One region of the Paenibacillus sp. FSL F4-0087 genome, then DNA from elsewhere that is predicted to be linked to it. Evidence: a T-box and tRNA genes for the amino acid it is inferred to sense, from the RefSeq annotation. Region 1 holds a T-box; the other holds one or more tRNA genes.
What was found. A T-box is a leader RNA that pairs with one kind of tRNA and senses whether it is charged. The one in region 1 lies ahead of trpS (tryptophan--tRNA ligase), so its partner is inferred to be a tRNA-Trp.

Region 1 (3,704 bases):
AGGGTTAGACCAAGAATAATTGATGCGAGCATCAGGTATTGCCATACACGTATCCGCTTGGAGAGGTGGGGCTGCAAGTACCAGATGAACAGCAACTCAAACATGCCTGAAAGGCTGTAGACTGTGCCATGAAATACGGGATGCCAGCCATGTTCAAGCACAGGCAACAGACGACTGTAATCCTTGTATTGTGTATTAACGATAGCGACATAGAAGCCAAGCAACACAACCAAAGGCAGGATCAAGCCTGCTGTAAATGCCAGAGAGCGTACTCCTTTATAGGCCGCATAGGCACAGAGAGACATCAGGGCAATGCTTGTAACCAATATTGGCGTCTCCGTCAGATAATTGGTTTTGGCCCAAGTGGTGGTATCATGCAGAGTGAAGTAGATCACGGACAGAAAAAAGAGGCTGTTTCCCATCCGAAACAGCATGCCAAGAGGCTTGCCAAGATGGGAAGTCAGCCATTCATGCAGGGTTTGGTGCTGGAGAAAACGAGAAACATACGCAAGCATTAGAGTGAATATAAGATAAGGTCCTGCGGACAACAGAACGGATATCCATGCATCCCTTTTGGCTGAAGACAAAAGGGCAGGGATGATCAGGACGTGGCTGATCAGGCCGACAGATAACATCATTAACATCATGGCTTGCAAAAAAGAAGGCTGTGTTGGTTTCATGCTGAGGGGACCTCTTTTCCCAATATACTGTTCTCAGCAGTGTTAACGTGAACAAGCCTTCTCATACCGTCAGTCGAAATAACGTATTCCCATCGCTTCACGAACCTCTAGCATTGTCTCACGTGCAGCTTGACGTGCCTGACGTGTACCTTCCACGAGGATTTCTTTCACTTCATGCCCACGGTGTTCATAGTAATTTCGCCGTTCACGGAAAGGGGAGAGCAGTTCGTTAATCGCAGTACCTGCAATCTTTTTGCAATCCTTGCAACCAATGGTGCCATTACTACAGTTCGCATGAATCTCAGCAGCCTCATCCTTTCGAAACAGCTGGTGATAGGCAAACACCGGACAAATATCCGGATGTCCCGGATCAGAACGATGAATGCGTGCAGGGTCGGTTTTCGCCTTGGACAGCTTGGCATACACATCATCAGGATGAGCATTCAAAGAGATGGCGTTGCCCATACTTTTGCTCATTTTGCCCACGCCATCCAGTCCGCCCAGCCGTTCTCCGGTCAGAATACGTGGTTCAGGCAGAACTGGGGAATATAATTCATTGAACCTCCGTACCAGTTTCCGCGCTGTTTCGATATGTGGGATCTGGTCTTCTCCCGCTGGAACAAGGGTTGCTTTGCAGAACGCAATATCCGCAGCTTGGCTGACGGGATATCCAAGAAATCCGTAATAGAGATCCTTATAACCACGGTCACGCGCCTCGTTTTTTATCGTAGGATTATGCCGAAGACTGTTCACCGTGACAAACATGGAGAAAATGACAGTTAGCTCGGCAATTTCCGGAATCATCGACTGGATGAACAGAGTGGCTTTATTGGGATCGATACCTACGGCAAGATAATCAAGTGTCACTTGATGCACGCTGTCTGCAATCAGCCCCGGTTGGTCATAGTGGGTCGTGAGCGCCTGTACATCAGCCAGTAAAATATACGTTTTGTACTCATCCTGCAATTGCACCCGACTGCGCAGGCTGCCCACGTAATGGCCGAGATGAAGCTGTCCGGTTGTCCGGTCTCCGGTTAAAATAATGTCTTTGTTCTTGTTCATGGTTTATTCTCCTTTGATGTTGTGATTTTGCGATCCATAATTGCTGACGCCACCAGCCGTCTTCCACGACCATCACCTCCTTTCAGCCTGCATCTTTCTCAGTCGAACTAAAGATTATTTACACTTGTCACTTCGATGACAGAACAACCTTCCGATCGCTGTTATCCCCTGATTTTTTGATACACTTTTACAAAGGTGAAATCTGGGGATAAAGGCGAACACTCCGCTTCTTCAGGTTATTTCTGTCCTCTCCGTTCTTGTGTAAATGTTGAGTTGTACTAATAAAGAAATTAAATCAAAAAAAGCCTCGTCCTTCATCCTGTTTCCCAGACGGGAACAGAATAGAAGGACGAAGCTTATGCTTCGCGGTGCCACCTTAATTGGCCGCTGGTTGCGGCCCACTTGAGGGATACGGATAAATATATGCGGAAAGCTCACATATGCCTTATCGATATCCTGTCCATGGATAACGGCTGAACATGCCGCCTTGCCTACTGACGATCCGCGCTCCTGAGTACAGGTGGCAGAACGGGTTCAACTCGGAACTCCGAAGCCCATTTCCACATGACCGATACACCTGCTCACACCATCCGCCGGCTCTCTGAGGTATCCTGTCCTGTGTACTTCTCTTCATCATTGTTGATAACGTCCGTTTACAATTTTTCACATTGTATCATGCTTTATCTGGATTGACCAGCCCACGTTTTCTTCCGCTCATATTGGTGCCAAGTACACCAGCGATGATCAGCAGGGCTCCAACAAAGTGGTATCCATACACTGGTTCATGCAATATCCAGGCTCCGCCAGCAATCGAAATGAGCGTGGACAAATTACTGAATACACTCATTTTGGAAGCTTCCAGATGAGTCAGGGCATAACTCGCCAGCAGCGTGGAGAACATGGTGGAGAGGACGGCCAGATAGGCCAGTGCTCCTAGGTAAGATGCATCTCCGAGTGGCTTCACATAATCCACCATGGTTCCGCTCGACGCGTGACGAATCAGGGAAGCTGCGTTGAAGACGATAAATCCAACCATCAGGGTCACCCAGGTCAATTCCATCGGTTTATATTTCTGCGCCAAGGGTCTTGCCAATACACCATAACCTGCAAAACACACTGTGGAGAGCAGCAATAAAGCAATACCTTTAAAATTGCCTGCCGACATCCCGCTTCCTTTCATCAAGAAAATAAAGATCACACCCGCCACGGACAACAGTAGAAACAGTTTTTGCAAAAGGGATGTACGTTCTTTTAGAAAGATAGAGGCCAACACAAGTGTGAAAACGGGGGCCATCGCCTGGATAATCCCTGCTTCCGATGAGTTGGACGAGACTAACCCGAATGCCTGAAAGGCAAAAAACAAAACAGGAGAGAGCAGCCCGAGCGGAATGATACGCCACAGATCACGAAGGGTTAGCTTGATCTTGATCCATCCAAAAATAACAGGAATGCTGACTACAAGTAACGACAAGGCAAAACGGTGTGCCAATACATCAATTGGATGTGCGACACTTACCGTCATTTTAACGAATAAAAAGGATAAACCAATAATGGCTGCATATAAAACAGCTGCTACATATGCATATGTTCTAGTCTGGCTATTGTTCATAGGGTTTCCTCCAATAATACGGTTTTTCTTTATTAATTCAACGGCGCATATGTTGCTGCGTACGCTGTCTGACCTTATTCAATATACTGCCAGACCAATAGTGGTACAATAGACAAAAACGTATACTGTACCGGTACACTTAAAGTAATGCTGAAGTCGGAGGAGAGGCAGAATCCAATGAGAAAATACGAAATTATTGCTGAATCACTTAAGCAATGGATTCAGGACCAATTGCGCCAGCAGAACAGTGGACAATGGCAGGATAAAGGCATCAAACTGCCGGCTGTGCGTGTTCTGGCTGAGCAATATCAATGTAGCGTAAGTACAGCCATACGCGCGTACGAGTGGCTGGA
Region 2 (3,704 bases), 1.8 Mb from region 1:
TAATACCTGTGAAGATGCAGGTTACCCGCGACAAGACGGAAAGACCCCATGGAGCTTTACTGCAGCTTGATATTGAATTTGGGTACGATCTGTACAGGATAGGTGGGAGCCTTTGAAGCATGAGCGCCAGCTTATGTGGAGGCACCGTTGGGATACCACCCTGATCGTATCTAGGTTCTAACCTGGTACCGTAATCCGGTGCGGGGACAGTGTCAGGTGGGCAGTTTGACTGGGGCGGTCGCCTCCTAAAGAGTAACGGAGGCGCCCAAAGGTTCCCTCAGAATGGTTGGAAATCATTCGAAGAGTGCAAAGGCATAAGGGAGCTTGACTGCGAGACCTACAAGTCGAGCAGGGACGAAAGTCGGGCTTAGTGATCCGGTGGTACCGCATGGAAGGGCCATCGCTCAACGGATAAAAGCTACCCTGGGGATAACAGGCTTATCTCCCCCAAGAGTCCACATCGACGGGGAGGTTTGGCACCTCGATGTCGGCTCATCGCATCCTGGGGCTGAAGTAGGTCCCAAGGGTTGGGCTGTTCGCCCATTAAAGCGGTACGCGAGCTGGGTTCAGAACGTCGTGAGACAGTTCGGTCCCTATCTGTCGTGGGCGTAGGAAATTTGAGAGGAGCTGTCCTTAGTACGAGAGGACCGGGATGGACGTACCGCTGGTGTACCAGTTGTTCCGCCAGGAGCACCGCTGGGTAGCTATGTACGGAAGGGATAAGCGCTGAAAGCATCTAAGCGTGAAGCCCCCCTCAAGATGAGATTTCCCAGTATGTAAGACCCCTTGAAGACGACGAGGTAGATAGGCTGGGGGTGGAAGTGCAGCAATGCATGGAGCTGACCAGTACTAATCGGTCGAGGGCTTATCCAATATGCAAGTTGTAAGTCGCACATTTCGTTTCGGATCTAGTTTTCAGAGAATGATCTCTGAAGCATTATTCCCTGATAGCTCAGTTGGTAGAGCACTCGACTGTTAATCGAGTTGTCACAGGTTCGAGCCCTGTTCGGGGAGCCATATGGAGAGGTGTCCGAGTTGGCCGAAGGAGCACGATTGGAAATCGTGTAGGCGCCACAAGCGTCTCGAGGGTTCGAATCCCTCTCTCTCCGCCATAGCAAGGCCCGTTGGTCAAGGGGTTAAGACACCTCCCTTTCACGGAGGTAACAGGGGTTCGAATCCCCTACGGGTCATATCTAACTTCGAAAAAAAAGAAGTTGATTTACACAGCAGTTTTATGATAAGATCATAAATGTGTTGTTCGGAGGCTTAGCTCAGCTGGGAGAGCATCTGCCTTACAAGCAGAGGGTCGGGGGTTCGATCCCCTCAGCCTCCACCATATAAATTTTAATAACGACGCGGGGTGGAGCAGCCCGGTAGCTCGTCGGGCTCATAACCCGAAGGCCGCAGGTTCAAATCCTGCCCCCGCAATTATACTTTCTATCAAGAAAGTGATCTGGAACCGTGGTGTAGTTGGCCTAACATGCCTGCCTGTCACGCAGGAGATCGCGGGTTCGAATCCCGTCGGTTCCGCCATTTTAATCTTTACATGAGGAAGCTGTTCACTAAATCTGCTATATGGCACCGAACGCCCTAGATAAAGTGTAACGTTTCAGGATTAAACTTTATTATGGCTCGGTAGCTCAGTCGGTAGAGCAGAGGACTGAAAATCCTCGTGTCGGCGGTTCGATTCCGTCCCGAGCCACCATTTATCACAACTTAATACGCCGGTGTAGCTCAACTGGTAGAGCAACTGACTTGTAATCAGTAGGTTGGGGGTTCAAGTCCTCTCGCCGGCACCACTTATGGAGGATTAGCGAAGTGGCCAAACGCATCAGACTGTAAATCTGCTCCCGTACGGGTTCGGTGGTTCGAATCCATCATCCTCCACCAGTTTTTAGGGGCATAGTTTAAAGGTAGAACAACGGTCTCCAAAACCGTTGGTGTGGGTTCAATTCCTGCTGCCCCTGCCAATTAACTTTTAAGAACATATTGTATTATGGCGATCGTGGCGAAGTGGTTAACGCACCGGTTTGTGGATCCGGCATTCGGGGGTTCAATTCCCCTCGATCGCCCCTTTGTTTTTTTTGGGGATTAGCCAAGCGGTAAGGCAACGGACTTTGACTCCGTCATGCATAGGTTCAAATCCTATATCCCCAGCCATTATGCGGACGTGGCTCAGCGGTAGAGCATCGCCTTGCCAAGGCGAGGGTCGCGGGTTCGATTCCCGTCGTCCGCTCCAAAATATGGCGCCATAGCCAAGTGGTAAGGCACAGCTCTGCAAAAGCTTTATCCCCAGTTCGAATCTGGGTGGCGCCTCCAGTATTTTCATAAAAACTTCATATGCCGGCGTGGCGGAATGGCAGACGCGCTCGACTCAAAATCGAGTGGGAAACCGTGGAGGTTCGAGTCCTCTCGCCGGTATTCAAGCAAGTATGGAAAAGCTCATTAGATGCAAAATCTAATGAGCTTTTTTTATTTGTCGGAATGAAAGGTGACGTGCGGCAATTAAGCAAAGAGGGGCTCCTGAATGGAATTTTGTAGGTCATCACAACACCATTACTGCAGGGGAGTCCAACATGATGGGCTTGGGTAAATACGCGACTATCTTGTATCTCTAATTACTCAATTTCATTCCCTGATCTCTGGCACTCGGATTATGGCTTATAGAAGGAGATGGAATTATTTTTGTTTACGTATTGACTCATAACTTTAATCAGTATATTGTGGATATACAAAGTCTCTAATATTACTTCGTTTAATTATGGATATTATAGCTCTTTTAAATTCATATAAAAGATGCTTATCCAAGCAAGCTAGTATCCTTTTGCGTGTAAATTTATATTTTATAAAAGAAACGGAGTGAAGCAACGTGTCTGAGGAAAAACATGTATTAAAACATTCTGAAATTTTATTTGATCGTTCTGTGTGGGAAGAAGCGTGGAAGAATCAGTCGACAGCTTCAAAATACAATATGAAGAGTACGGCGTTTGACGCAACAGGAGCATTTGAACGATGGGCTAGAGAATATCACCAACAGTCGTTTACTGACGATGGAAAGAAGCGATCCGATCGCATCACAGGCTGGATAGAAAATCAGGGTGTGAGTTTTGACGGGTTATCCATATTAGACATTGGAGCAGCGTCAGGCATCTTTACGATTCCTTTTGCAACCAAAGGAGCGACCGTTACAGCTGTAGAGCCCTCTGAACTGTTAGTTTCATTAATGAAGGAGACAATTCCTGCATCCCTTACATCCAGTATTGATATCGTTTCAGAGCGGTTCGAGGACATATCGATTCAGGACAAAGGTTGGGAGAAGAAATATGATTTTACATTTGCATCCATGTGCCCGGCAATGTCGAATTGGGAAACGATTGAACAGGCGATTAGCACTGCCCGAAAGTATGTTTATATTAGTACGATGGCTGGACCGAGAGAACACACACTAATAAATGAGCTTAAAGAGGTACTAGGTGTCTATCCATCATACAACGCCGGAGATATGGGATATATACAACAGCTGCTGTACCTGAAAGATTATTCTTACACCACCTTAATCACTAAAGAAACAAGTTATATGCAGATGCCTGTTGAGGAAGTCGTTGATAAGCTTCAGGAGTGGCTTAGCACGCACGAACTGCCAACGGATGAAGGTTCACTTGCCCTGGCTGAGCAATATATCAGAGACACTTACAAGGATGGTA

Region 2: it encodes a tRNA-Trp, which carries the amino acid that the T-box ahead of trpS (tryptophan--tRNA ligase) is inferred to sense. The anticodon was not compared.

The regions. Positions count from the first base shown of each region.
Region 1 is NZ_JBBODJ010000001.1:2,052,145-2,055,848, reverse strand. It holds gene MHB84_RS09565 (GerAB/ArcD/ProY family transporter) at 1-680, opposite strand, end outside; gene trpS (tryptophan--tRNA ligase) at 750-1,742, opposite strand; T-box leader at 2,085-2,388, opposite strand; gene MHB84_RS09555 (DMT family transporter) at 2,416-3,351, opposite strand; gene MHB84_RS09550 (aminotransferase-like domain-containing protein) at 3,529-3,704, shown strand, end outside.
Region 2 is NZ_JBBODJ010000001.1:3,875,526-3,879,229, forward strand. It holds rRNA gene MHB84_RS17820 (23S ribosomal RNA) at 1-873, shown strand, start outside; tRNA gene MHB84_RS17825 (tRNA-Asn) at 942-1,017, shown strand; tRNA gene MHB84_RS17830 (tRNA-Ser) at 1,021-1,112, shown strand; tRNA gene MHB84_RS17835 (tRNA-Glu) at 1,119-1,190, shown strand; tRNA gene MHB84_RS17840 (tRNA-Val) at 1,261-1,336, shown strand; tRNA gene MHB84_RS17845 (tRNA-Met) at 1,355-1,428, shown strand; tRNA gene MHB84_RS17850 (tRNA-Asp) at 1,456-1,533, shown strand; tRNA gene MHB84_RS17855 (tRNA-Phe) at 1,630-1,705, shown strand; tRNA gene MHB84_RS17860 (tRNA-Thr) at 1,724-1,799, shown strand; tRNA gene MHB84_RS17865 (tRNA-Tyr) at 1,805-1,890, shown strand; tRNA gene MHB84_RS17870 (tRNA-Trp) at 1,897-1,970, shown strand; tRNA gene MHB84_RS17875 (tRNA-His) at 2,000-2,072, shown strand; tRNA gene MHB84_RS17880 (tRNA-Gln) at 2,086-2,160, shown strand; tRNA gene MHB84_RS17885 (tRNA-Gly) at 2,165-2,239, shown strand; tRNA gene MHB84_RS17890 (tRNA-Cys) at 2,246-2,319, shown strand; tRNA gene MHB84_RS17895 (tRNA-Leu) at 2,343-2,421, shown strand; gene MHB84_RS17900 (methyltransferase domain-containing protein) at 2,870-3,704, shown strand, end outside.